Regions from separate parts of the Massilia sp. NP310 genome, predicted to be linked through region 3. Evidence: predicted binding sites of a transcription regulator. Region 3 holds the regulator's gene; each other region holds the start of a gene.
The links. Region 3 encodes HrcA, which represses chaperone genes, less so after heat shock. Its sites were predicted from a motif close to TTAGCACTCNNNNNNNNNGAGTGCTAA; they were not measured.
Positions count from the first base shown of each region.

Region 1: rpoH (RNA polymerase sigma factor RpoH) is a predicted target of HrcA. The motif match lies at 5,101-5,127, and genes of this name have one in related genera.
Region 2: groES (co-chaperone GroES) is a predicted target of HrcA. The motif match lies at 4,321-4,347, and genes of this name have one in related genera.

Region 1 covers NZ_CP080379.1:5,303,253-5,312,784, reverse strand. Annotated here, with positions in the region: gene KY496_RS23495 (LodA/GoxA family CTQ-dependent oxidase) at 1-1,526, opposite strand, end outside; gene ftsY (signal recognition particle-docking protein FtsY) at 1,969-3,081, shown strand; gene KY496_RS23485 (cell division ATP-binding protein FtsE) at 3,096-3,767, shown strand; gene ftsX (permease-like cell division protein FtsX) at 3,764-4,693, shown strand; gene rpoH (RNA polymerase sigma factor RpoH) at 5,253-6,143, shown strand; gene KY496_RS23470 (family 43 glycosylhydrolase) at 6,210-7,814, opposite strand; gene yghU (glutathione-dependent disulfide-bond oxidoreductase) at 8,022-8,864, shown strand; partial or broken gene KY496_RS23460 (endonuclease/exonuclease/phosphatase family protein) at 8,961-9,532, opposite strand, start outside.
Region 2 covers NZ_CP080379.1:3,104,112-3,113,643, forward strand. Annotated here, with positions in the region: gene KY496_RS13725 (molybdopterin cofactor-binding domain-containing protein) at 1-1,855, shown strand, start outside; gene KY496_RS13730 (sulfite exporter TauE/SafE family protein) at 1,852-2,655, opposite strand; gene KY496_RS13735 (EVE domain-containing protein) at 2,656-3,126, opposite strand; RNA gene ssrS (6S RNA) at 3,217-3,398, opposite strand; gene KY496_RS13745 (cell division protein ZapA) at 3,444-3,755, opposite strand; gene KY496_RS13750 (hypothetical protein) at 3,752-4,051, opposite strand; gene groES (co-chaperone GroES) at 4,439-4,729, shown strand; gene groL (chaperonin GroEL) at 4,776-6,422, shown strand; gene KY496_RS13765 (PEP-CTERM sorting domain-containing protein) at 6,548-7,720, opposite strand; gene KY496_RS13770 (hypothetical protein) at 8,068-8,538, shown strand; gene KY496_RS13775 (glucokinase) at 8,557-9,532, opposite strand, start outside.
Region 3 covers NZ_CP080379.1:3,752,057-3,761,588, forward strand. Annotated here, with positions in the region: gene KY496_RS16475 (FepA family TonB-dependent siderophore receptor) at 1-1,894, opposite strand, end outside; gene hrcA (heat-inducible transcriptional repressor HrcA) at 2,045-3,073, opposite strand; gene KY496_RS16485 (HAD family hydrolase) at 3,193-3,894, opposite strand; gene KY496_RS16490 (hypothetical protein) at 4,135-4,719, shown strand; gene KY496_RS16495 (hypothetical protein) at 4,740-5,375, shown strand; gene KY496_RS16500 (hypothetical protein) at 5,559-5,726, opposite strand; gene rsmA (16S rRNA (adenine(1518)-N(6)/adenine(1519)-N(6))-dimethyltransferase RsmA) at 5,977-6,750, opposite strand; gene pdxA (4-hydroxythreonine-4-phosphate dehydrogenase PdxA) at 6,765-7,856, opposite strand; gene KY496_RS16515 (peptidylprolyl isomerase) at 7,861-9,222, opposite strand; gene KY496_RS16520 (LPS-assembly protein LptD) at 9,325-9,532, opposite strand, start outside.

The sequences.
Region 1 (9,532 bases), 1.6 Mb from region 3:
AGGCGTCCCTGGTCGTCGGTGAAGATCTCGCCCAGGTAGACCGGCTTGTCCATGAAGCGGCCGTCGTCGAAGCGGCGCGGGGCGGCGTCGCGTCCCGTCACCGTGCGCGCCGCCGGCGTGATCGCCAGCCTGTCGCGCTCGGCGACGCCGGGATTGCGCAGCGTCGTCGGCGGCGCCCAGGCGGCTTCGGGAATGTCCAGCGCCAGCTGGAAGCCATACCAGGCCGACTTGGTATTGGCCAGCTGGACCTTCCACTCGATCTTCGCGTCGTCCGGCGTCAGTTCGCGCACGATATGGCCCTTGGCGTTGACGCCGTAGACGCGGAAGCGCACCGCCTGGCGCTTGAGCTTGTGATGCGCGTCGCGATAGAAGCCGGGCGGCTGGGCCGGCGGATTGCGCACTTCCGGGCCCAGGAACCATTCGTCCTCGCTCGACCCCACGCGCGCGATGCCGATCGCCGGATGGATCACCGCCTGGACGATGCAGGTGTCGGCGTCGGGCGCCGGCCGGCCCGCCGAGAACGGACAGCTCGCGCGCGGCTGGCGCGGCTCTTCCTGCGGCTGGCCGTTGGCCTCGCGCCGCGCGTGCGCGCTGGCCGCGTAGGCGATCTTGCGCGCTTCGGCGATCGAGCCGACCGGCGTCTGCTCCGGCGGCACGCGCCAGATGTTGAAGGACAGCGCGTCGCCATATTCGGCCTGGCCGCGGGTGCAGATGTCCTGCTGCGGCAGGATCAGGGTCGCCACCTGCACGAACGGGCTGGTCTTTTCGCTCCATTCGACGGTCGCCTGGTCGAGCGGCATGTTGTCGGGGTCGGTGCGGCGCTGGACCATGAAGCGGAACCGGTATTCGCGCCGCGCCAGGCGGCGCGCCATGTCGGTGCCCAGGTAATCGTTGCCGCTGCCGGCGATCCGGTCGGACTCGGTTTCCGGTTCCAGCCGGTACTTGACGAACTGCTCGCCCGCCCTGAACGGCAGGATCGCCCAGTAGGTGGCCGTCAGCACGCTCGACTCGACCTTCGCCATGCGGTCGAACAGGCGGGACATGCGCTCATGCTTGGCCAGGTAGCCGTCGTCGTCCTTGGCGATCAAGCTCGCATAAGTGAAGTCGAGCATCTCCGCGCAATCGTCGGCGAAGAACACCGGGAAGTTCTGCATGATGAAGTCGGCGGTATCGCCTTCCTCGCCCAGCCCGTTCGGGCCGGCGACGCCGAACAGCTTGATGCCGACGCCGACCGTCGAACGCAGGTCGGGATCGGTGGGCTTGATGTCGCTCGAAAAACGCATCCATGCGTCCAGCCGCGCATGGCGGAACACGCCGACCTTCAGGTCGGCCGGAATCGACGGCAAGACTTCCAGCCGGCCGCTGGCCACGCCATGCTGCTTGCGGAACACCGCGCGCCGCGCGGGTCCGGGGTCGTTCTCGATGTGCCGCTTCTGGGAAACGTCGACGAACAGTTCGGTCAGGCGTTGCGCGGACTGGTCCGGCTGCGTGAAACAGGGAGGCGCTGCGTCGTTCGGTTTGGTCATGGCGGAATCCAATTGGGGTTGCAGGGCATCGCATCGGTGGCGATGGTGGTCCGGCTGGTGAGACGGCCGCGGTGCTGCATTGGAACGGGTGCTGGACTACGAAGAGGACGAGGTGTTCATACCCTGTCGAGAGGGCAATTTATTGCGAAAAAATACTACTGCAGTATTTTTCGAAAATCTACTCGTAGTTTTCATCTTTACCGGTTCTTGTATGCGCCCGCGCAACGATCGAGCGGCATCCGATGCGCCGCAGCGACACCGGGCATGCCGCCAGCATGAACGATTGGATTCCGGCAAGGCTTCAGGGAGGCGATACTTGGCGTGCAAGCGTGGTGTCGCTCACGTGCAATGCAAGACCGTATTGCTGCTCTGGTAAAATATTCGCTAGTTTTTTCATCGCCGGCCACGCCGGCGTCCGCACGCAGTCCCGCCACCAGACACTATGTTTAGCTTCTTCAAAAGAAAAAAAGCGCCTGACACACCGGCGCCGGAACCGGTCGTGCCGGCCGCGCCGCCTGCGCCCGCCCCCGCTCCCGCCCCCGCTTCGGCCCCGGCGCCCATCGCCGCGGCCCCGATCGCCGCCGAAGCCAGCGTCCTGCACGAAGGCGCCAACCTGTTCCCCGAAACCGCCGAACGCCCGACCACCGAGGCCGAGAAGAAGACCTCGTGGATGGCGCGCCTGAAGGCCGGCCTGTCCAAGACCTCGAGCAACCTGTCGCTGCTGTTCGTCGGCGCCCGCATCGACGAAGACCTGTACGAGGAACTCGAGGCGGCGCTGCTGATGTCGGACGCCGGCATGGACGCCACCGAACATCTGCTGGGCGAATTGCGGCGCAAGGTCAAGGAAGACAAGCTGCTGGACGCCGCCGCCGTCAAGGCCGCGCTCAAGGCGCTGATGATCGAGCTGCTGCAACCGTTGCAGAAGCCGCTGGAGCTGGGCCGCCACGAACCGCTGGTGATGATGATCTCGGGCGTCAACGGCGCCGGCAAGACCACCACCATCGGCAAGCTGGCCAAGCATATGCAGAGCTTCGACCAGTCGGTGCTGCTGGCCGCCGGCGACACCTTCCGCGCCGCCGCACGCGAGCAATTGATGGTCTGGGGCCAGCGCAACAACGTCACCGTGATCTCGCAGCAGTCGGGCGATCCGGCCGCCGTCGCCTTCGACGCGGTGCAGTCGGGCAAGGCGCGCGGCACCGACGTCGTCATGATCGACACCGCCGGCCGCCTGCCGACCCAGCTGCACCTGATGGAAGAGCTCAAGAAGATCAAGCGCGTGATCGGCAAGGGCATGGACGGCGCGCCGCACGAGACCCTGCTCGTCATCGACGGCAATACCGGCCAGAACGCGCTGGCCCAGGTGAAGGCCTTCGACGACGCCCTGCAGCTCACGGGCCTGGTCGTGACCAAGCTGGACGGCACCGCCAAGGGCGGCGTGCTGGCGGCGATCGCCCGCACCCGTCCGATCCCCGTGTACTTCATCGGCGTCGGCGAGAAGCTGGAAGACCTGCAGCCGTTCAACGCCGAAGAATTCGTCGAAGCGCTGCTCGGCTGACGGAACGGGGACCCATGATCGCATTCCAGTCGGTATCCAAACAGTACACCCACGGCGATGCGCGCGGCGCCTATGCGCTGCACGACGTCTCGCTCGACATCGCCAAGGGCGAGCTGGTCTACCTGGCCGGCCCATCGGGCGCCGGCAAGTCGACCCTCATGAAGATGGTGGCGGCGGTCGAGCGCCCCAGCAGCGGCAAGGTGATCGTCAACGGCCAGGACATCGGCCGCATCAAGCCGGCCGGGATTCCGTTCCTGCGCCGGAACATCGGCATCGTCTTCCAGCAGCAGCGCCTGCTCAACGACCGCAACATCCTGGCCAACACCATGCTGCCCCTCCTCGTCACGGGCGCCCGCACCGCGGACGCTGCGCAGCGCGCCCGCGCCGCGCTCGACCGGGTCGGCCTGCTCGACCGCGCCAAGGCGATGCCGCTCGAACTGTCGGGCGGCGAACAGCAGCGGGTGGCGGTCGCGCGCGCGATCGTCAACCGGCCGCAGATCATCCTGGCCGACGAGCCGACCGCCAATCTCGACCGCGTGGCGGCCGACAAGGTGCTCGACGCGCTGCGCGCCTTCCACGCCGCCGGCGTCACCTGCGTCATTTCGACCCACGACGAGCAGGTGCTGGCAGGCAGCACGCGGGTGATCCGCCTCGAGCAGGGCCAGCTGGTCGGAGGTGCGGCATGAGCCCGTGGCTGCGCCAGCACCGCTTCGCCCTCGGGGCCGCGCTGTCGACAGTGCGCAAGTCGCCCGGCAGCTTCCTGTTCAACGTGCTGGTGGTCGCGCTCGCGCTGACCCTGCCGTTCGCGGGTATCACCCTGCTCGACAATGTGCGTCCGCTGTCCGAGCAATTGTCGGTCGATCCCGAGATCAGCCTGTTCATGCGCGACGACGCCAGCCGCGCCGATGCCGAAGCGCTGGCGCCGCGCATCCGCCAGATCGTCGCGCCGCAGGGTGGACAAGGGGCGGAAATCGCCTTCGTGCCGCGCGAGCAGGCGCTCGCTTCGCTCAAGGAGCGTAGCGGCCTGGGCGACGTGCTGGAAACCCTGGGCGATAACCCCTTGCCCGACAGCTACGTAATGAAGCTGGAAGGCTTCGCCAGCGCCGGCGCCGCCGCCCAGGTGGACCTGATTACCGAGCGCCTGGGCGAACTGCCGGGCGTGGCAACGGTGCAGGTCGACTCAAGCTGGGTCAAGCGCCTGGCCGCGATGCTGGCCATCCTGCGCCTGGCGCTGCTGCTGCTGGCGGCCACCCTGGGCATCGTCGTGATCGCGGTCGTGTTCAATACGATCCGCCTGCAGGTGCTGACCCAGAAAGAAGAAATCTCGGTCTCGACACTGCTGGGCGCGACCAACGATTTCATCCACCGTCCGTTCTTCTACACCGGCGCCCTGCTCGGCCTGTGCGCCGGCGCGGTGGCGCTGGGCGCGGTGACCCTGGCCCTGCGCCCGCTGAACGGCGCGATCGGGGAGTTCGCCCGGCTGTACGGCTCGAATTTCCAGCTGATGCCGCTGGGTGGACTCGAAATCGCCGGCCTGCTGGCGATCAGCGCCGCGCTGGGCCTGGTCGGCGCCCTGCTGTCAGTGCGGCGTCACCTGGCGCGCCAGCGTTGAACGCGGTCCTACAAAGTTGCATTGAAAAAAACTGTCGAGATGGTATTGAAAACGCGATAAGCGTCACCATCTGGTGTAGCAGGGCTAGGCGGCCCTCCTGTGTGGCTGCCTGCCCCTTTACCGGACAAGACCGCGTCGCATGACACCGCAATGAATCCTACGGCCTAGCTGCCATCCCCTACGCTTCCACGCGCATAAGTCCTACAGGCTGCGCCGTGGGTACGTGCGCCATTCAACAGAATACGTGCCGCTGCGGCCGTAATCTGTGTCTAACGTTATTCCAGTCATTCCTGGCTCACTTTTGAGCCGAATCAACTGGACAAGCAATACCTGCTCTACAGTGGAACCGTCGGCAATTCGATTCCCGAGAGCAATACTTTGAACAATCTTAAGCGCCGGGACCACTTCTAGCACTCACCTCGGGGGAGTGCTAATATATGGTCCAAGGCAATCGAAATTCAAGTCACGCATCCAGGTAACAAGCCGTAACAGCAGTGCCGCAAGGCAATAAGTTATGGCACATTGAGGATGCAGCAAGATTACTACGAGGGAAATGAATATGTCCGCACAATCCGCATTGGTTCCGACCGGCAGTCGTGCTCTGGGACTGGGTTTCACCGGCAATCTGGGCAATATCGACGCCTATATCTCGGCCGTCAATCGCCTGCCGATGCTCACGCACGAAGAAGAGGTATCGCTGGCAAAGCGGCTGCGCGACGACCACGATCTCGACGCCGCGCAAAAGCTGGTGCTGTCGCACCTGCGCCTGGTGGTATCGATCGCGCGCGGCTACCTGGGCTATGGCCTGCCGCACGCCGACCTGATCCAGGAAGGCAATATCGGCCTGATGAAGGCGGTCAAGCGCTTCGACCCGAACCAGGGCGTGCGCCTGGTGTCGTACGCCATGCACTGGATCAAGGCCGAGATGCATGAATACATTCTCAAGAACTGGCGCCTGGTGAAGGTCGCCACGACCAAGGCCCAGCGCAAGCTGTTCTTCAACCTGCGCAGCAACAAGACCGGCCTGGACGCGATGTCGCCAAGCCAGGTCGACGACCTCGCCAAGTTGCTGGGCGTCAAGCGCGAAGAAGTGATCGAGATGGAAACTCGCCTGTCGGGCCGCGACATCGCGCTGGAGTCGCCGACCGACGACGAAGACGACAAGTTCTCGCCGATCGCCTATCTGTCGTCGGACCAGCAGGAACCGACCAAGGTGCTCGAGGCCGAGCAGGTCACCCGCCTGCAGTCCGAAGGCCTGGAAACGGCGCTGGGCAAGCTCGACCCGCGTTCGCGCCGCATCATCGAGGCGCGCTGGCTGGCCAACGACGACGGCTCGGGCGCCACGCTGCATACGCTGGCCGAAGAGTTCAGCGTGTCGGCCGAGCGTATTCGCCAGATCGAATCGGCCGCGCTCAAGAAGATGAAAGGCGCGCTGGCGGCTTACGTGTAAGCCGGCCCTGCTCCATCGGAAACCCCGCTGCGGCGGGGTTTTTCTTTGGCGCTGTCAGTCCCGCACTCACAGCGCCCGGTAGCGGAAATCGCCGAGCGTCACCGCGCCGGCGCCGGCGCAATAGATGCCGACCTTCAGGCTCAGGAAGCCGCCGAACACATTGTGGTGGATGCCCGACACTTCCATCCGTGTCCCGTGCAGGGTCCAGGTCTTGCCGCCGTCGTGCGAGTAGCGCCAGGTGACGACGTGCTCGTCGTTCGTCATCCGCACCCGTACCGAGGAAGTCTTGCGCTTGCCCCGCGCCCAGCCCTGTTCTTCGGCGTACTGGAAGGTCTTGACCTCGTCGCGCGTGAACCCGATGCCGACGAAGGCTTTCTGGCTGTAGAACAGCAGCAGGCCGGCTTCGGCCTCTCCCTCCAGGGTGAGCGTCACCTCCACCTCGTAGGCGCGGTCGCCGACGCCGCAGGTCAGCGGCCGGCTGTCGGCCGGCGACGCGCCGCGACCGGCGATCCGCAGCCCCGTATCCGTGTAACGCGCGCGGCGCATCTCGTCCGGCGCCGGATCGTGGAAGGCCCACTGCACGCCGAAGCGGTCGCGCCTGAAATCGTCGGACAGCGCCTGGCCGGCCGGGCCGGCCTTTCCTCCCTTCGGCATCGGCAATGGCCGCGACAGGTCGCCGCCCATGGCGCGGAACCAGCCGTCGTCCGTCCATTCGATCGGCTCCAGCAGCGTCTGCCGCCCCAGGGTGCGGTAGCCGTTCTCGTAGCCGTGATAGATCATCCACCAGTCGCCGGACGGCCCCTCGACCAGGGTCGCATGGCCGCGCGACCACCACGGTTCGGCCGTGCCCAGCGAACGCACCAGCGGGTTGTGCGGGCAGTGTTCCCATGGTCCATGCACCGAGGTCGAGCGCGCTGCGATCACCATATGGCCGGTGACCGGGCCGGCGGTGCCGCCGACCGCCGTCACCAGATAGAACCACTTGCCGCGCCGCAGCAGCTTCGGCCCTTCGGGCGCGAAGTTCTCGACGATCCAGTCGGCCGGATAGCGCCAGGGCTCGTAGGCCTTCGCGAGCCGGCCATCGGTGGCCAGCCCGTCGTCGGTCAGCCGGATCTTGCGGATGCCGTTGACGAACAGGTAGCGCTTGCCGTCCTCGCCCACCACGTGGCCGGGATCGATGCAGTCGGCAATCCTGAGGTCAACCGGATCGCTCCACGGCCCCTCGATGCGGTCGGCCCAGATCGCGTAGATCGACCACGGCTTGCCGTCCGGCGCGGCCGGGATGTAGATGAAATAGCGGCCGTCGTGCTTGCACAGGTCGACGGCCCAGATCGTCCCCAGGGGTTTGCTCAGCGCCGGCGCGACCGGGCGCCAGTTGACCAGGTCGGTCGAATGCCAGATCACCAGGCCCGGGTAGGAATAGAACGAAGAATATGTGAGGTAGTAGTCCTGGCCGTCCTTGAGCACGGTGGGGTCCGGATGGTCGCCGGCGATAATGGGATTCAGGTAGGTGCCGTCGCCCTGGTCGGCCCGGCGCTGGCCTTCGATGCCGCGGCGCCAGGCCTTCCCGCCAGCCTGGCAGTCAGTCGATGCCGCCGCCATGGGCAGCGCCGGCAGGCTGGCGCCCGCCAGCAGGATCTTGAAGGCGTCGCGACGCGAGGGTTTCGTCATGTCCTGGTCTTTTGCGTGGTGGACGGGACAGGATAGGAAATCCCGCGCGCCGAAGCCAGCGCCAGCAGACTTTTCTCCTGGAGAATGCGGAAAGTCGTACGAATCTTGCAGCAAGTGGCAGGCCGCCCGCCCCTTTTCGGGGCCGCGCCAACGCGTTTCTCTCCCATTGGCTAGAATGATTTCTTTGACCAGGTTCAAGGAGACCCCATGGCTGACCAAGCATCCTACGTCCCACCGAAAGTCTGGACCCCGCCCGCCTCGTCGGGCGGAACCTTCGCCAGCATCAACCGCCCGGTCGCAGGCCCGACCCACGACAAGGAACTTCCGGTCGGCCAGCATCCGCTGCAGCTGTATTCGCTGGCCACGCCGAACGGCGTCAAGGTAACGATCCTGCTGGAAGAATTGCTGGCGGCCGGCCACAGCGGCGCCGAGTACAATGCCTGGCTCATCCGCATCAACGAAGGCATGCAGTTCTCGAGCGGTTTCGTCGAGGCCAATCCCAACTCGAAGATCCCGGCCCTGGTCGACCGCAGTGGCGCCGAGCCGGTGCGCGTGTTCGAATCCGGCTCGATCCTGGTCTACCTGGCCGAGAAATTCGGCGCCTTCCTGCCGAAGGACGGCGTGGCGCGCGCCGAGACCATGAACTGGCTGTTCTGGCAGATGGGATCGGCTCCTTTTGTCGGCGGCGGTTTCGGTCACTTCTATGCCTATGCGCCGGAAAAGCTGCAGTACCCGATCGACCGCTACGCGATGGAAACCAAGCGCCAGCTCGACGTGCTCGACCGCCACCTGGCCGACAAGCGCTTCGTCGCGGGCGAGGAGTACACGATCGCCGACATGGCGATCTGGCCCTGGTATGGCGGGCTGGTGCTGGGCCAGCTGTACGAGGCGGCCGAATTCCTCTCCGTGCACGAATACAGGCACGTCAAACGCTGGGCCGACGAGATCGCCGCGCGGCCGGCCGTCATCCGTGGGCGCAAGGTCAACCGCTCGTTCGGTCCCGAAGCCGACCAGGTGCACGAGCGGCACGACGCGGCCGACCTCGACTGAGCGCAACCTGAACTGCACCCGCGCGACCACCGGATGGTGGTCCGACGGATAGCGCCCGCGCAGCGAATCGCCCAGCGCCGCGTACTTGAGCACCTCGAAATGGCGGTCGACGAAGACGTAGTCGATGCGGTCCTGCAGCGGCGCATCCATCCTGAAGCCATGGTAGGTGCCGATCGGCCCGTACGGCGGCGTGCTGCTGACCCGGTAGGCGTCGCGCATGGTCGTCGCCATCGCCCGCATCTGCGGCGTGTCGGGCGTCGAATTGAAGTCGCCGACGCAGATGGCCGGTTCGCCGCGGCCGATCTCGGCGATCTTGCGCAGCAACAGCTCGCTCGATGCACGGCGCGCGACGACGCCTTCATGGTCGAAGTGCGCCGAGAACACGTACAACACCCGGCCGCTGGCGCGTTCGCGCAGCCTGGCCCACGAGACGATGCGATGGCAGCAGGTCGCATCCCAGCCCAGCGAGGGCCGGTCGGGCGTTTCGCTGAGCCAGAAATCGCCCTTGTCCAGCAGCGCGAAGCGGCTCTTGCGGAAGAAGATGGCCGAATGCTCGCCGGCCTGTTTGCCATCGTCGCGGCCGACGCCGACGTGGTCGAATTCTTCCATCTGCGCCAGGTCGGCGACCTGGCCGGCGAGTCCCTCCTGGGTGCCGACGATGTCGAATT
Region 2 (9,532 bases), 650 kb from region 3:
CAGCGGCGCCGCGCTGCGCCATGCGGCGGGCCAGGTGCGGATGCGCCTGGGCGAACTGGCGGCGGCGCGCCTGGCAGCGCCAGCGGCCGGCCTGGCATTGAAGGATGGCGCCTTCATCGCCCCTGACGGCCGCCGCGCCAGCTTCGGCCAGTTGGTCACCGGCCAGGAACTGCGCCTGCGCGCCACGCCGCAGCCGGCGCCGCCAGCGCCCGGCTTGGCGACGGCGATCGGCAAGTCGCTGCCGAGGATCGACATCCCGGCCAAGGTCACGGGCGGACGCGCCTACGTGCAGGACCTGCGCCTGCCGAACATGGTGCATGCGCGCGTGGTGCGCCCTCCCGCGCAGGCGGCGACCTTGAGCGCGGTGGATACGGCCGCCGTCATGCGCCTGCCCGGTGTGTTGAAAGTCGTGCGCGACGGCCGCTTCCTGGCCGTGATCGCGGACGGCGAATACCGCGCCGTGAAGGCCGCCGCGCTGCTCGCGCGCGGCGCGCGCTGGGAGACGCCGGCCGCGCTGCCGGTCCACCCGGACGTCAAGGCCCTGGTGATGGCGCAGCCGGCCGAACCGACCACCATCCTCGAACGCGGCGCGCGGGTGCAAGAAGGCGTGCATCTGAAGGCCACCTATACCCGTCCCTTCCAGCTGCACGCCTCCATCGGGCCTTCGTGCGCGGTGGCGCAGCTGGTGGAGAACCGCTACACGGTCTGGACCCACTCGCAGGGCGTGTTCCCGCTGCGCGGCGCGCTGGCCGAGCTGTTGGCGGTAAAGGAAGACGCGATCCGCTGCATCCACGTCGAGGGCGCGGGCTGCTATGGCCATAATGGCGCCGACGACGTGGCGGCCGACGCCGCCCTGCTGGCGCGCGCCTTCCCGGGCCGGCCGGTGCGGGTGCAGTGGATGCGCGAGGACGAGCATGCATGGGAACCGTTCGGCGCGGCGATGGTGGCCGAGGTGGCGGCCACGCTCGGTCCCGACGGCCGCATCGCCGACTGGCAGTACGACGTCTTCACGCCTTCGCACAACACCCGTCCCGGCAAGGCCGGCAACCTGCTGCCGGCCACGCATCTGGCAAAACCATTCGCGCCGCCCACCCCGAAACCCAGCCCGCAGCCGGAAGGCAGCGGCGACCGCAACGCGGTCCCCTATTACCGGCTGCCGAACGCGCGCGTGACCCATCACTTCCAGCCGAAGGCGGTCCTGCGCACCTCGGCCATGCGCGGCCTGGGCGCCTATTGCAATGTGTTCGCGATCGAGAGCTTCATGGACGAGCTGGCGCGCGCGGCGAAAGTCGACCCGGTCGCGTTCCGCCTGCGCCACCTGGAAGATCCGCGCGCCATCGACGTGGTCGAGCTGGCGGCGGCGAAGTTCGGCTGGGATGGCTACAAGAAGACCGCGCGGCGTGGCCGCGGTTTTGCTTTTGCGCGCTACAAGAACCTGGCGTCGTATTGCGCGCTGGCGGTCGAGGTGGAAGTGGCGCGCGAAACGGGGCTGGTGCGCGTGACGCGCGTGTCGAGCGCCGTCGATTGCGGCGAGATCGTCAACCCGGACGGCGTGCGCAACCAGATCGAGGGCGGCATCGTGCAGTCGGCCAGCTGGACGCTGCTGGAACAGGTGCGCTTCGACGCCGCGCGCGTGCTCACCGTGGACTGGGCCTCGTATCCGATCCTGCGCTTCGCCCAAACACCGGAGAAAATTGACGTGCACCTGATCGACCGCCCCGGCCAGCCCTTCCTGGGCACCGGCGAGGCGGCGCAAGGCCCGGCCGCGGCGGCGATCGCGAACGCGGTGTTCGACGCCTGCGCCCTGCGCATGCGCGACCTGCCGCTCGACCGCGCGCGCGTCAGGAAGGCTTAATTGAACGCCTTCCAGAACATATAGGCCGCCAGCGCATACAGGATCACGGCGAAGATGCGCTGCAGCTGGCGCACCGGCATCTTGTGCGCGGCGCGGGCGCCAAGCGGCGCCATGGCCACGCTGGCCAGCACGATGATGGCCAGCGCCGGCAGGTAGACAAAGCCCAGCGACCATGCCGGCAGGCCCGGTTCGCCCCAGCCATAATACACATTCGACAGCGTCCCCGAGAGCGCGATCGGAAAGCCCAGCGCCGCGCTGGTGGCGACCGCGTTATGGATGCGCACGTTACAGCGCGTCATGAACGGCACCGAGACGAAGCCACCGCCGGCGCCCACCAGTCCCGACAGGATCCCGATCAGGCCACCTGTGGCGAACATGCCTGCCCGGCCCGGCAATTCGCGCGCCGCCGTCGGCTTCTTCCCGATCAGCATCTGGGTGGCCGAGAAGGCGACGAAGCAGCCGAAGAAGAAGGCCAGCACCGAGGTATTCATCTGCTTGCCGATCCAGGGACCGATCCAGGAACCGATCAGGATGCCCGGGGCCAGCAGGCGCACCACGGGCCACAGCACGGCGCCATGCTTGTGGTGGGCGCGCACCGAGGACATCGAGGTAAACAGGATGACGCCGAGCGCGGTGGCGATCGCCATGTGGACCACGAGTTCGTCGGCGATGCCGCGCGCGGTGAAGATCATGGTGATGAAGGGCACCAGCACCATGCCGCCGCCGATGCCGAGCAGGCCGGCCGCGAAGCCGCCGAAGGTGCCCATCGCCAGCAGGGCCAGGATCAGCCAGGGATCCATTCAGGCCTCCCTGGCGCGCACGAGTTGGACGACCGCATCCCATTCGGATCTGGTGACCGGCGAGATCGACAGCCGGCTGCCCTTTTGCAGCAGCACCATGCTTTCCAGCGCGGGAACGGTGCGCATCTCGGCCAGCGGCAGATAGCGCCCCGCCTCCCGCGCGCGCACGTCGATCGAGATCCAGCGCGGCGTTTCCGGGGTGGCTTTCGGGTCGTGGTAATGGCTGGCGGGGTCGAACTGGGTGGCGTCGGGATAGGGACCGCTCGCGATCTCGGCCAGCCCGGCCACGCCGGGCACGGCGCAGCTGGAGTGGTAGAACAGGACGCCGTCGCCGACGGCCATCGCGTCGCGCATGAAGTTTCGCGCCTGGTAGTTGCGCACGCCGAACCAGGCCACGGTCTGGCCGGGTGCGGACAGGACGTCGTCGAAACTGACTTCGTCCGGTTCGGATTTCATCAACCAATAGCGCATTGCGCCGATCTCCCTGCAAGGCGCGCCGACAGGTTTGACGCGCGCACAAAAAAAGCGGCTGCGTACAAAGTGCGCAACCGCTTGTGTATCCTAGCCCCCGCCAGTGCCGTTATTGCCGGCATCCTGAACCAAAACGGTTCAAGGCGGTCACGGTCAGATCAATTTCGGGTTCGTCAAACGAGTGACGCTCACTCCCATCGAACTTGTTCCACGACCTATGCGTAAGAATGGTTCAAGGAATATATGGCAAATCTCGAACACCGCAGGGTAGAGCGCAGTTTACTCTTTTGATCCGTCATGTCAAATGGATTCGGTTTTCAGAAAAGATTTTCCTGGGGCGTCAGCGCCTTGTCGAGCACGGTGTGCATCGCTTCCAGTTTTTGCTTGACTTCGAGAATCGACATGTCCGACAGCGGTCCCTGCGGCGACTTGACCGACAGGAATTCCGCGGCGACGCTCAGCGCGGCCATCACGGCGATGCGGTCGGTGCCCTTCACCTTGCCCGAATCGCGCAGCTGGCACATCTTGCCGTCGAGGTAGGCCACCGCTTCGCGCAGGGTGCGCTCTTCGCCGTCGCGGCAGGCCAGGCGGTAGGGCTGGCCCATGATGGTGACGTCGAGATGGATCATCGTTGCTCCTGCTGGCGGGCGGCATGCGCGAGATGGAGCGGCCGCGGTTCATCCGGCCCGGGCTCGGGTTGCCCACCCTCGCCTTCGGCTTGCGCTTCGCCCGGCGGCTTGGGCAACTCGTCGAGCAGCGCCTCGACCCGGCGCTGGGCCTCGAACAGGCGCTCCTTGAATGCCAGGTTCTCGGCGCTGAGCAGGGTATTGGCCTGACGCAGCAAATAGTTCTCGGCGCGCAACGACTGGGTCAGCTGGGCGAGCCGGTCGATTTTGTCTGAGAGGTCTTGGAATTCGGAAATCATTCGACACTATAGGATCGAGAGGGATTTTCCGTCAACCGAATCGCGCTGCGGTGCGGCATGCCGCGCCCGCCGCCGGCCGTCCCGGCTGCCTGGCGTGCGGCAGGAAAGCGCCAGGCGGTGTACGCTGCCCGCCTCTTGCCAGGTTCGCACCGGGTGGCGAGAGATGCCAAAAACACATTGCTTGAAGCCCTGAAGGCTTGTGCCAGCTCAAGCGCACGAAAGTATTTAGCAATCTTGCTGCTTGAAATGGCAAATTATCGTCCCTATAATTAGCACTCGTTAGTAGAGAGTGCTAACAACTCTTTGCAGACCGACGCGGTGCTTGCCACAAGACTGCGACGGTGTCAAAAAACGCAAGTTAAACCACTGAATATTAAGGAGTTTTGCATGAACCTTCGTCCTCTGCACGATCGCGTTATCGTGAAGCGCCTCGACCAGGAAACCAAGACTGCGTCCGGCCTGATCATTCCTGATGCCGCGGCAGAGAAGCCAGACCAAGGCGAAGTCCTCGCCGTCGGTAACGGCAAAGTGCAAGACAACGGCCAGGTTCGTCCGCTGGAAGTGAAAGTCGGCGACCGCGTGCTGTTCGGTAAGTACTCCGGCCAGGCCGTCAAGGTCAATGGCGAAGAACTGCTGGTGATGCGCGAAGAAGACATCATGGCCGTCGTGGCCCAGTAAGTCTCATTCCCTGACCCCATTCACGATACATTCGGAGAAATAACAAATGGCAGCTAAAGAAGTAGTGTTCGGCGACGCAGCGCGCGCCAAGATGGTCGAAGGCGTCAATGTCCTGGCCAACGCAGTCAAGGTCACCCTGGGCCCGAAAGGCCGCAACGTCGTGCTCGAGCGCTCGTTCGGCGCCCCGACCGTCACCAAGGATGGTGTCTCGGTCGCAAAAGAAATCGAACTGAAAGACAAGCTCCAGAACATGGGCGCGCAGATGGTCAAGGAAGTCGCTTCCAAGACCAGCGACAACGCCGGTGACGGCACCACCACCGCGACCGTGCTGGCACAAGCCATCGTGCGCGAAGGCATGAAGTTCGTTGCCGCCGGCATGAACCCGATGGACCTGAAGCGCGGCATCGACAAGGCCGTCGCAGCGACCGTCGAAGAACTGAAGAAGATCGCCAAGCCAACCACCACCTCGAAAGAAATCGCGCAAGTCGGCGCGATCTCGGCCAACTCGGAAACCTCGATCGGCGAGCGCATCGCCGAGGCAATGGAAAAAGTCGGCAAGGAAGGCGTCATCACCGTCGAAGACGGCAAGTCGCTGAACGATGAGCTGGACATCGTGGAAGGCATGCAGTTCGACCGCGGCTACCTGTCGCCGTACTTCATCAACAACCCGGACAAGCAAGTCGCCGTCCACGAGCAGCCGTTCATCCTGCTGTGCGACAAGAAGATCTCGAACATCCGTGACCTGCTGCCGGTGCTGGAGCAAGTCGCCAAGGCCGGCCGTCCGCTGGTCATCATCGCCGAAGACATCGAAGGCGAAGCGCTGGCGACCCTGGTCGTCAACAACATCCGTGGCATCCTGAAGACCGTCGCCGTCAAGGCGCCAGGCTTCGGCGACCGCCGCAAGGCCATGCTGGAAGACATCGCCATCCTGACCGGTGGCCAGGTCATCGCCGAAGAAGTCGGCCTGACCCTGGAAAAGGTCACCCTGGCCGAACTGGGCCAGGCTTCGCGCATCGAAGTCGGCAAGGAAAACACCATCATCATCGACGGCGCCGGCCAGGCTGAATCGATCGAAGGCCGCGTCAAGCAGATCCGCGCCCAGATCGAAGAAGCGACCTCGGACTACGACCGCGAAAAACTGCAAGAGCGCGTGGCCAAGCTGGCCGGCGGCGTTGCCGTGATCCGCGTCGGTGCAGCCACCGAAGTCGAGATGAAAGAGAAGAAGGCACGTGTCGAAGACGCGCTGCACGCAACCCGCGCTGCCGTCGAAGAAGGCATCGTGCCAGGCGGCGGCGTGGCCCTGCTGCGCGCCCGCGCTACCCTGGACGTCAAGGGCGACAACCCTGACCAGGACGCCGGCATCAAGATCGTCCTGCGCGCCATGGAAGAGCCGCTGCGCATGATCGTCCAGAACGCGGGCGACGAGCCATCGGTCGTGGTCGCAGCCGTCCTGGGCGGCACCGGCAACTACGGCTACAACGCCGCCAACGGCACCTATGGCGACATGGTCGAAATGGGCGTGCTGGATCCAGCCAAGGTCACCCGCTCGGCACTGCAGAACGCAGCGTCGATCGCCGGCCTGATGCTGACCACCGACTGCATGGTCTCGGAAGTCGTCGAAGACAAGCCAGCCGGCGGCATGGGCGGCATGGGTGGCATGGGCGGCATGGGCGGCATGGACGGCATGATGTAATCCAGCCGGTCGCCTGGCGCGCCGCGGCAACGCCGGCGCGCCAGTCCTCCACGACGAAAAGCCCGCGAGGTTCACGCCTCGCGGGCTTTTTGCTGTCCGACCTACTGAAAAACCGGGACGGCGGCTCAGCGCCGGGCGCGCGGCCCCTTGCGGCGCAGCCACAGCATGGCCGCCATGGCCACGCCGCCCAGCCACAGGGTGCCGGGCTCCGGCACGTCGACCGGATCGTTCGGCTCGACCTCGGTATCGTCCGGGGGCAGGCCCGGGGTGCCCGGCGTGCCCGGCGTATCGGGGCCACCCGGCGTATCGGGTCCACCCGGCGTGCCGGGCACGCCAGGCGTGGGCAGCGGCAGCTCCGGGTTCGGACCCGGGCCGGGATCGGGATCGGAGCCCGGACCGGTTCCGGTTTCCGGCGTCGGTGTCGACGGCGTCGGCGTATCCGGCGGGCTGCCGCCCGTGTCGCCGGGATTGCCTCCCCCGCCAGTGCCGCCATCGCCCTCGCTGGCGTTGCCCGGCGTCGGGTTGCCAGCGGCTGGCGGCGCCGTCGCGCCATCGCCGCTGCCATCGCCCAGCGTGCCGCCGCTCGAGATGCCCGAGCCATACCGCGCGGGCGGGCTGCCCATGAGGTCGGCCAGGCGCGGCTGCGCGACCGGCGCGGCGCCGCGCAGCAGGCCGGCGCCGTCCGGGAACACGTCGGGGTAGTAAGCCGGTCCTGCTCCGGGACCGTCGTCGAGTCCCTCCAGGCCGGCCGCCACCGCCATCAGGCCGCCGCCATCCTCGGTGACGAAGGAATCGAGTTCCGATTCGGTCGGGCCATTGGCTTCGACCGGGTACATCGGCACGTCCGAAATCCGGTTGGCGCAGCGCGCCCGCATCTCGTTCCTGCCGTCGGTGAGCAAGGTTTCGCCCGGCGCCAGCATGAGTTTCTTCTTTGTCCAGTACACCCGGTTGCCCTTACGGTACGACACGTACACGGCGCGCGGCTTGGTGACGGTGACCGCACGCGCGTTGGCGACGTCGAAGCCGGCATAGTGCGCCGCGACCACGGCGTCGGTGCGGATGACGCGCGCCAGCTCGTCCGCGTCCGCCACGCCGCCGGGAATGATCGAGAACGGATAGACGCGCCGCGCGGCGCCCTGCTCCGCGGCCGGCGCCGCACTGGCGGCGGCCGGCGCGATGGCGGCGCTGGGGCTCGCGCCGACATGGATGACCTCGTCCGGCTTGCGGTCCAGCCAGGTCCAGTCGATGTCCAGCGGCGGCGCCAGCACGCCCGCGACGCCCGTGGCAAGGCCCAGCATGGCAAGGATGCCAAGACGCTTTTCGCGTTGCGACGCTTTGACGAGGCGGCGGCTGTAGGCAGAGCGGCAGCGGTCCATGGGGACGAGTGGTGAGGGTGCAAAGTAGGAGTGGTCCTACAGAATAGCATTATTTCTATGAATAAATTACGGTTCCATGGTGAAAAATGTGATTTCGTGGCAAAAAACACGAATTACTTTCTGTATAGAAATATTTCGCACGACAGGCGCAAAGCATCGTTGCAATGCCCTTGCGTTCCGCGCAATCGATGCAGTCGGTCAGACGGCATCCGTGTTGCTGGTCGAACACGCATGGTTTACCATGACCGCCTGCCCTCACGAGACCCGCCATGTCCACACGCGCCGCTTCTTATTCTCCCTTGCGCCTGACCATTGCCGCACTGATGCTGTGCTGCGCCGTCGCCGGCTGCAAGCGCGCCGAACGCGAAGCGCCGCCGGCGCCGGCGCCGGCCGCGCCAAGCGTTCACGTGCCGGCGCACACGAAGGAAGAAGCGATGGCCTCGCTGCTGGCGTTGCCGGAACTGCAGGCGTGGTCGCGCCAGATCGAGCAGCGCAGCCAGGGCAAGGCGCGCGGCGCCGTGATCGAGGACGATCCGGTCCCGCGCGAAGTCAACGGCAAGAAGTATTACCAGCTGAGTTTTGTCGAGAACCGCGCCGAGGATGCGCGCCGCCGCGAGAGCTTCCTGGTGGCCCAGGACGGCAGCGAGATCCTGGTCGACGACGCCGATTCGGACACCCTGCTCAGCCTCCAGGAATGGCGCCGCACCATCGAGCGCGTGGATATCAAGAGCGCCAACTGACGCCGTGCGCCGCGGCGCTCAGCTGTCCAGGTGAGAGATGAGCAAGCGGCGCGGATCCTGGCCGGCGCCCTGCCCATGCTGGCCATCGACCGAGATCCCCACCGCCATGATGTCGATCAGCAGCAACTGCAGGATGCGCGAGATCATCGACAGGAAGCTGGTGCTGTCCTCGCTGTGATCGACCGCCAGGCATACGCTGGCCTTGCGCGCCAGCGGCGACTGGCTGTTGCTGATGGCGATCACGTCGGCGCCGGCGGCGCGCGCGATGTCCACCGCCTGCAGCAGCTCCGGCAAGCCGCCCGAATTCGAGACCGCGATCACCACGTCGCCCGGCCCCAGCAAGCCCGCGGCCAGCGTGAACAGGTGGGCGTCGCCATACAGCGCGGTCGGGATCTTGAAACGGAAGAATTTGTGCTGGCCATCCAGCGCCACCGCGCGCGAATTGCCGAGCGCATAGAACTCGACGCGCCGCGCGCGGCTCACGAGTTCGATCGCGCGGTCGAGCGAGCGCACGTCGAGCTGGTCGCGGAAGCGCAGGATGGCGGAGACCGTGTTGTCGATCACCTTGGCCGACAGATCGTGGGTGCTGTCGCTCATGCGCACCTGGCTGTGGCGCACGGGGATCGCGCCGGTCAGGCTGCTCGCGAACTTGAGCTTGAATTCGGCCAGGCCCTGGAAGCCCAGCGAGCGGCAGAAGCGGATCACGGTCGGCTGGCTCACGTCGGCCAGGCGCGCGATCTCGGCGATCGGTTCGTTCAGCACCGTGCGCGGATGCTCGAGCACGAGCGTCGCCACCCGCGCCTCGGCCGGCGACAGCTCTTCGCGTAGTTGCCCGATGCGTTCCATCAGCGTGTTGGCGCCGCTGCGCCCGCGCAGGTGCTCGGCCAGGATGGTCGCCACGCCGTGGAAGGCGGGGTTCGGCGTGGTGATCACATAGGTCGGGATATCCGCCAGGTAGTCGGAAAAGCGTCCCTTGGCCTCGAACCGCGTGCGA
Region 3 (9,532 bases):
GGGTCGAGTTCAGCGTGTATTCGGGAATCACCGACAGCGGCTCGCCATTGCTCTTGCTCTCGTTCTCGATCATGTAGGTCAGGTTGTTGGTCAGCTTCAGGCGCGGACCGAACGGGATCGTCAGGTTGCCCTCGACGCCCTGCACCACCGCCTCCGGCGAGTTCTCCCACTGGAACAACCGGCCATTGGCCGAGGTGTTGCCGAGCAGGCGATCCATGCCGCCGGTGATCTTGTTCTTGTAGTCGTTGTGGAAGTAGGCCAGGCTAGCCTCATGGCCGCGGTCCTTCCAGCCGATGCCGATCTCCTTGTTGAGCGAGGTCTCCGGCGCCAGGTTCTCGTTGCCGCGCACATAGCAGCCGCCGCCCAGGTTCGGGTTATTGATCGGGCAGCCGTTGCCGCGCGTGTAGTACAGGTAGTTCGGGTTCGACTGGTACAGGTTCGGCGCCTTGAACGCGCGCGCCACGCCGCCGCGCAGGGTCAGGGTTGGACTCAAGGCATACGAGGCGTTCAGGCTCGGGCTCCAGTTGGTGCCGAACTGGCTGTGCTTGTCGAAGCGCAGGCCCGGGGTCACGGTGAATGCGGTGTTCACGCCGATATTGTCTTCGACGTAGACAGCATAGGTTTCGGCGCTCGAACGGCCATCGCGGTTGCCTTCCTGCATGCCGGGAATCGCGGTGGCGGCCTGCGTCATCGAATACGGGTCGTTGAGCTTTTCCTTGCGCGCCTCGAAGCCGGCGGTAAGCATCTGCGCCACCCCGCCAAAGTTGAGCGGCGTGCTGATCTCGCCGTTGGCGCCATAGGTTTCGAGTTCCGACGTCGATTTCTTGGTCGGGTCGCTGATGCTGCCTTCCGGCCCACCCGCCAGGCCTTCGTTCATGCGGGTGTTGTCGGTGCCTTCATAGGTCAGCCACAGGCGCGATGTGGTGGCGCCCCACTTGCCGCGGTGGGTCAGCGCGGCGGTGCGGCGCAGCATGACGTTGGTTTCGGCGGCCGCATTGGCCAGCTCGCCCAGGATCGGGAAGCCGGCCGCATTCACGGCCCGGTCGCCGGCGTAGATATTGCCCTGGCGGCTGAAGTTGGATTCGAATTCCAGCACCTGGTCGGGCATGAAGTCCCAGCGCAGCAGGCCGCCGATGTCGCGGTTGCGCACGCCCTCGCGGCCGGCCGGCGGGATCGCGCCGTTGGCGGTATTGTCCGGCGTGGCGTTCAGCGCCAGCTCGTCGGCATCGGTCTTGTTGACGTTGCCGAATACGCGGAACGAGAGCTTGCCGGCCAGCGGACCGGATAGGTTGAAACCGAGCCGCTTGCTGTTGCCCTCCTCGCCGTGCTCCGGCGCTAGCGCATAGGCGGTGACCGAACCGGTCAGATAGTCGCCCGGCGCCTTGGTGATGATGTTGATCACGCCGCCGGCGGCGCCGGACCCGTAGCGCGCCGCCGCCGGGCCGCGCAGCACCTCGATGCGCTCGACCGCTTCGGCCGGCACCCAGTTGGTGTCGCCGCGCGTGTTGCGCTCGCCGCTGCGGCCCATGCGCACCGAATTGCGCGAGCTGACCGGCTTGCCGTCGACCAGGATCAGGGTGTTTTCCGGGCCCATGCCGCGCAGGTCGATCTGGCGGTGGTTGCCGTATTGGCCGCTGGCGCTGTTGCCGGTCAGGTTCACGCCCGGCATGGTGCGGATCAGCTCGGCCAGGTCATTCGCCGGCGGACGCGCTTCGATGTCTTCCGAGGTGATGACCGAGACGCCGATCGCCTGCTTGAGTTCTTCCTCGGCGGTGCCGACGATGTGCACCTGGTGCATCGGCTGGTTGGATTGCTGGGCCATGGCCGGCAAGCCAAGGAGCGCCAGTCCGACGGCGGCGGCGAGCGGCGTCATGCGGTTTGCTGTCAGTTTCATCCCTCTTGTTCCTGTTATTTGATTGTTCTGGACAAGCCGGAGCGCTCCGGCTCAATGCAATTGAGAATCATACTCATTTGCATTTCCAAAACTTTGTCAAATTGTGGCAAGAAGGTTGCCAGCCTTGCACTGGCTTAAGTTTTTAGCGATTCAGGAGTGGCTGAGGGCGTTCGACAGCAGCTTGGCCGTGATGTCGACGATCGGAATCACTCGTTCATAGGCCATCCGCGTCGGGCCGATCACGCCCAGGGTGCCGACAATGCGGCCGTCGACCGCATACGGCGCGGTCACCACGCTCATCTCGTCCATCGGCACCAGCTTCGACTCGCCGCCGATGAAGATCTGCACGCCGCCAGCCTTGCTCGAAACGTCGAGCAATTGCATCAAGCCGGTTTTTTGCTCGAACATCTCGAACATCTGGCGCAGCGAGCTCATATTGGATGACAGGTCGGACACCGACAGCAGGTTGCGCTCGCCGGCGATGACCATGTCGTCGCCCTCGGCCATCGCTTCGCTGCCAGCCTCGACCGCCGCCTGCATCAGGCGGCCCATATCGTCGCGCAATTGCTGCAGCTCTCCGCTCAAGCGCTTGCGCACCTCGTCGAAGGACAGCCCGGCGAAGTTCTGGTTCAGGTAATTGGCCGACTGGGTCAGTTGCGCCGGGGAATAATCCTTATCGAGCAGCAGCAGCCGGTTCTGGACGTCGCCGCGCGGATCGACGATCACCAGCAGGATGCGCTTTTCGCCCAGGCGCAGGAATTCGATCTGCTGGAAGACCGATTCGCGGCGTGGGCTCTGCACCACGCCGGCGAATTGCGACAGCGAGGACAGCATCTGCGCCGCGTTGGCGATCAGTTTTTGCGGTTGCAGGTTGGACAAGGGCTGCGGCAAACGCATGCGCTCGGCATCGACCGCCTTGTCGTCGATCGGCCCCACCGTCAGCAGGGTGTCGACGAACACTCGGTAGCCGCGCGGCGTCGGAATGCGGCCGGCCGAGGTGTGCGGACTGGCGACGAAGCCCATCTCCTCGAGGTCGGCCATGACGTTGCGGATCGTGGCTGGCGACAATTCCAGGCCCGACAGCTTGGACAGCGCGCGCGAGCCTACCGGCTGGCCGTCGGCGATATAACGCTCGACGAGGGCTTTGAGCAGGGTGTGGGCACGTTGGTCGAGTTGCATGATTCCGGGAAACGTTTAATGGCGCGCGTATTTAACGTGTGCATTATAGGCAGGTTGGGGCATGGCACGGGCAGCGCAAGGCTTGCTGTGACGCATGTCCAACGCTCGTGCTCGCGCTTCTACAAGGATTCAAGCCAGTCGAGCAGCGCGTCGAGACTGGCCACTTCGACGTCGGGCTGGACTTCATGGGCGAATTCGTTGACCTTGCCGGTCCGGTTCATCCAGGCCGCGCGCAGGCCGGCGCGCTGGGCGCCCTGCACGTCCAGCAACAGGTCGTCGCCCACGTACAGGGTCTCGCCAGGCAGGACGCCGAGCGCGGCGCAGCCGGCGAGGAAGATGCCGGGATCGGGCTTGGCGCGGCCATACTGCCGCGCCGCCACCGAAGCCTGGAAGTGGTGGGCCAGGCCGATGGTCTGCAGGTCGGCCACGCCATTGGTGACCGAGCCGACCAGGGCACGTCGCTTCAGGCGCTCGAGTCCGGGCACGACATCCTCGTAGGGCGTCACGGCATTGCGGGCGGCAAAGAAAACGGTCATCGCCAGCTCGACCTTGCCGGGATCCTCGCCCACCTGTTCGAAGGCGGCGACCAGGCCGGCATGGCGCAGCGCGCCCAGGTCGATCCCGAATTCGGGGCGCGCGGCCAGCAATTCCAGGCGCGCAGCGCGCAGGCTGTCGATCGTGAAGCGTTCGGCCACCCGCGGCGCGTGCTCGCCGAGCCAGGCATACAACAGTTTTTCGGCTTCCAGGATCACGGGCGCGATCGGCCACAGGGTATCGTCGAGGTCGAACAGGACGGCTTTCGGCCAGGGTTGGCGGGTCATCGGCTTCCAGACTAAGGGAGAAAAGGTGCGCCCCAAGCATAGCGACGCGCTACGCCGAACGCAATGCGCACGCCGTTAGCACCCTGGAATGTTGCCTTTGTTGAATTATGGTTACACCAAGATACAAAACCATATACGCCCGAAATGGACCAGCTGCTTGCCAAATGGACTAAAATGTTGAGCGATTTTTCTATTCTCACCGCGCAGCTGCGCTTTCCCGCTAGATTTTTTGGAGATGTTATGAAGAGTTCCTACCTGCGTGCCGGCGCGGCGCTGGCCTGCGCGGTCGCACTGTCTGCCTGCGGCGGCAGCGATGGCCAGCTGGTGCTGGGCGGTAGTTTTTCCGGTGTGACCAAAACCGGTCTGGTACTGACCAACGACGGCCAGGAAAAGGCGATCACGCCGCCGGCCGATGGCACCGGTGCGGCGACCTGGGCATTCGACAACCTGATCTCGACCGACGACCGCTATTCCGTCGAAATCAAATCCACGCCATCGAACGTCGAGCGCTGCGATATCCAGAATGCGAGTGGCCGCGCGGGCTATCACGTCTACACCGTCTACATCACGTGTACGCTCAAGCGCCACGCTCTCTCTGGCAGCGTCAGCAACCTGAAAGGTGAGCTGGTGCTGGTCAACGGTTCCGACCGTGTGGCACTCCAGGCCGGCGCCACCTCGTTCAAGATGGCCGATGTCGCCGAAGATTCGCCTTACGGTGTCACCATCCTGCAACAGCCTGCCAATCAGACTTGCACTGTCAACAACGGCAGCGGCACCGTGGGACCTGCCGACGTCACCAACGTGGCCGTCACCTGCACCCCTTAATTTTTCCTGGAGCGTTACGCATGAAGTCTTCCCTGATCCGTCCGGCCCTCGCGCTGGCGCTGGCCGCGGGCCTGGCCGGCTGTGGCGGCAGCGACAAAGCCGAGTTCGCCGTGAAAGGCACGATCTCCGGCATCGTCTATCCGGGCGCCGTCCTGACCACCAATGGCATGGACCTGCCGATCGACCCGCCTGCCAAGCCGGGCGACCCGGTCAACTTCGAGTTCCCAAACAAGCTCGAGTATGGTGACGTGTACAACGTCGTCTTCAAGTCGACGCCGCAATTCCAGCGCCAATGCGTTACGCCGGACAATACGATCCCGAACTTCAACGATACGGCGGGCCGGCTGGCGGAGATCAACGTCACCTACGTCTGCATCGTGAACAACTATCCGCTGAGCGGCAAGGTCAATGGCCTGACCGCCGACGGCCTGGTGCTGGCCAACGGCAGCACCGGCGGCGCGGGTACGGTAACGAAGCCGGCCGCCGGTGTCACGACGCCGATCGACTTCCAGCTGCCGAATGTCAGCTATGGCACGACCTATGGCGTGGTGGTGATTGCCAACCCGACTGGCCAGGTCTGCACCGTGGTCAACGGCACTGGCGTCATGCCTGATGCAGAAGTGACCAATATCCAGGTCAACTGCGTCGCGGCGTAAGCCTGACCAGATATACACAATTCTTATGTCGAGTATTTGAAAGGAAAATTGGATTTATATGCTGTCGCGCAGCATAATAACTCCTGTCTCCTCCAACTCTCCTCAGAAAAGAATTGGATTTCAGCCCGCTCCTTGAGCGGGCTTTTTTTTGCCCGCCGCATCGGTACGGTGTGCCGGCGCTGCTCAGCGGGCGGCGCTGACCTTCACCACGGCGATCTTTTCCATGCCCACCGACACCTGCGACTGGTAAGCCTCGCTCGATCGCGCATTGGCGGCGACGGCGTAGCTGCTGAAGCCGGCGAGGATGGCGGCGGCGATGAAGATGGCTTCCACGTGCTTGAGGACGTTCATTTCTTGCTCCTGTGGGTCGGTTGAGGCGCCGGATCGGCTGTCCATGTGAGCACTATAGAAAATGGGGCCGCAGCTCTCCAGCGGCATGCGACAGACTGCGCAAATGGGCGACCGAGCGCCCGGAAATACGTGATAACCCGTATGCTGCGGCGCAGCAGGACGTGTTTCGACGCAAAAAAAGCGCCGACGGGCGGCGCTGATTGGGGCAGATGATGCTGAACGCGTGGTCGGCGTAGCCGACCACCCTGGGTCAGGATACGGGGAGGTTGGCCAGCGCCACGTATTGTTCCAGGCTGACCGCTTCCGGACGCACGCCCGGATCGATGCCCGCCTCGACCAGCTGCGCTTCGGTGAACATGCCGGCCACGCAGTTGCGAATGACCTTGCGCCGCTGCGAGAAGGCCTTGGCCACCACCGCCTCCAGGCGCTTGCCGTCGCACGGCAACTGGCGCCGGGTCGGCACCATGCGCACGATGGCCGAGTCGACCTGCGGCGGCGGATCGAAGGCGGTCGGCGGCACGATGAACAGCATGGCCATGTCGTAGCGCCATTGCAGCATCACCGACAGGCGGCTGTAGGCCTTGGTGCCCGGCTCGGCCACCATGCGCTCGACCACTTCCTTTTGGAGCATGAAGTGCTGGTCCTCGACCAGATGGGCGAACTCGGCCAGGTGGAACAGCAGCGGGCTGGAAATGTTGTACGGGAGGTTGCCGACCACGCGCAGTTTTTGTCCCTCCAGCACCGGGATCGAACCGAAATCGAATTTGAGCGCGTCGCCCGAATGCACGCTGAGGCGCTCGCGCGGGTAGGCTTTTTCCAGGCGCGCCACCAGGTCGCGGTCGAGCTCGACGACGTGCATATGGTCGAGCGACTTGAGCAGCAGCGCCGTCATCGCCGCCAGGCCCGGGCCGATCTCGACCATCGTTTCACCGCGCCGCGGCGCAATGGCGTCGATGATATTGTTCAGGACATGGTCATCGGTCAGGAAGTTCTGGCCGAAGCGCTTGCGTGCGACGTGTTTCATGCTTGCTTTCTTGGTTATTCGGAAGTGGCCTGGCGGCGCGCGGCCACCATGTGCATGGCGGCGCGGATCGCCTCTTCCATGCTGCCGCAGTCGGCCAGGCCGAGGCCCTCGGCCGCCAGGTCGAGGGCGGTGCCGTGGTCGACCGAGGTGCGGATCAGGGGCAGGCCCAGGGTGACGTTGATGCCGCGCCCGAAGGTCGCGTGCTTCAGCACCGGCAAGCCCTGGTCGTGGTACATCGCCAGCACGCAATCCGCATCCTTCAGGTACTTGGGCTGGAACAGGGTGTCGGCCGGATACGGGCCGCGCGCATCGATGCCGCGGCTGCGGGCGGCCTCGAGCACCGGCGTGATGACGTCGATCTCTTCGCGGCCGAGATAGCCGTTTTCTCCGGCGTGCGGATTCAGGCCGGTGACCAGGATCACGGGCGCCGCGATGCCGAATTTGTCGCGCAGGTCGGCGTGCAGGATGTCCAGCACCTGGGTCAGGTTGTCGCGCGTGAGCGCGCCCGGCACATCCTTCAGCGGCAAGTGGGTGGTGGCCAGGGCGACGCGCAGGTAGGGCTGGTCATGTGCCGGCGCGCCGGCCAGCATCATGACCACCTTGGGCGTGCCGGTCTTCTCGGCCAGGTATTCGGTGTGTCCCGAAAACGCGATGCCGGCGTCGTTGATCGTGCTTTTTTGCAGCGGCGCGGTGACGATGGCGTCGAACCACCCACAGCCACAGCCTTCGATGGCCAGGTCCAGCGTGGCCAGCACGGCAAGACCATTCTCGGGATCGAGCCGGCCCGGCACCACGTGCGCCGCCAGCGGCACGTCGACCACCGCCAGGCGGTCGGCGCCGAAGTGCGGCAGGCCGCCGTTGCGCAAGGCCTGGGTCGACAGCGCCGACAGGCGGATAGCTGGATCGATATAGCTGGCCGTCATCGCCAGGAAGGCGGCGTCGCCGAGCAGCACGCAGTTGGCCTGCTCGCGCAGGGCCCAGGCGGCGCGGATCGCGATCTCGGGACCGATGCCGGCGGGCTCGCCGACTGTAATAGCGAGCACGGGCCTTGGGGATGCGGCCCCCCAATGCGCCAACGGGCGCCCGGGCGCCTGTGGCGCAACCATCTTGTTACTGCTCCTCGCGGAACTCGACGTAGGCGCGGTCGCGCACCTGGCGCATCCAGTCTTCCATCGCTTCCTGCATCTTGCGGTCGCGCAGCACCTGGCGCGCCACGTTACGCTCCTTCTGCTGGGTGACGTCTTCGCTCTTGCGTCCGATGACCTGGATCAGGTGGAAGCCGAACGGCGACTGGATGACGTCCGACACCTCGCCCGGCTTCAGGCCGTTCATCGCGGTCTCGAATTCCGGCACCGTGTCGCCCGGGTACAACCAGCCCAGGTCGCCGCCCTTCGAGGCCGAGCCGTCCTGCGAGTGCAGGCGCGCCAGGTCTTCGAAGGTGCCGGCATTGTTGTCCATTTTCTCTTTCAGTTCGAGCAGCTTGCGCTTGACCTCGCCCTCGGTCATGGTCGGGGTGACCTTGATCAGGATGTGGCGCGCGTGCGTCTGCTCGACTACCGACTTCTCGGTCTCGCCGCCGAGCGAGCGCTTGCCCGCCAGCTTGAGGATGTGGAAACCGACGTTGGTCTTGAGGATCGGCGTGACCTGGCCCGCTTCGAGCTTGCGCAGCTCGGTCGAGAACATCGGCGGCAGGCGGTCGGCGTCGCGCCAGCCGATCTCGCCGCCCTTGAGCGCGTCGGGCGCGTCGGAATAGGTCGAGGCCATGCGCGCGAAGTCGGCGCCGGTGCGCAGCTGGCGCATCACTTCCTCGGCGCGCGCGGCGCGCGCGGCGATCTGCTCGGGCGAGGCGTTCTCTGGCACGCGCACCAGGATCTGGGAGATGTCGACCTCGATGCGGTCGGCCTCGGCAGCCTTGGCGGCCGCCATATAGGTGTCGATCTCGGCCTCGGACACCTGGATCTTGCTGTCGACCTCGTGCTCGCGCAGGCGCTGCATCATGATCTCGTTGCGGATGTCTTCGCGGAACTGGGCAAACGGCATGCCCTCTTTTTCCATCTGGTTGCGCATGTCCTGCACCGACATCTTTTGATTTTCGGCGATGCGGCCGATGGTGGCGTCCAGGGTGCGGTCGTCGACCTTGACGCCCATCTCTTTGGCCAGCTGCAGCTGGGCGCGTTCGACGATCATCGCCTCGAGCACCTGGCGCTCCATGGTGGCCGGGTCGGGCATCTGGGCGTTACGTGCCTTCATGTTCTGGCTGACCTGGGCCACGCGGCCGGCCACTTCATTGCGGGTGATCACTTCGTCATTGACGACGACCTGGATCGAATCGATCACCTTGGCATTGGCCGATGCCGGCGGCAGGAAGCCGCCGCCGGTGGACGCCGGCGTTTCCGCCTTGGCGGCTGGCGTGGTGGCGGCCTGGGCCAGCGCCTGGCCGGCGGACAGCGCGCACAGCAGTGCTGCCGCCATCTGGAGGGACTGCAAACGGGTAGTACGCATCATCTGGAAAGCACTCATTTCAGGATAGTTCACATCAAGGACGAATTATGGACTGCTAGTCTGAACGCTTGCTTATGGACGTCCAATTCCGGTATTCAGTCGCGTATAGCCCGGGATGCTCTTGTTGAACGACTCGAGCGGATTACCCAGGCCCAGGCGCGACAAGCCATTGAGCTCGAGCTGGAAGAAGATCGGCGTCGACGTCTCTTGCGCCGCGGTCACGAAACGCTGCGCGCCCATCCGGAACACCCAGCAATCGGCCTTGTATTCGAGACCGATC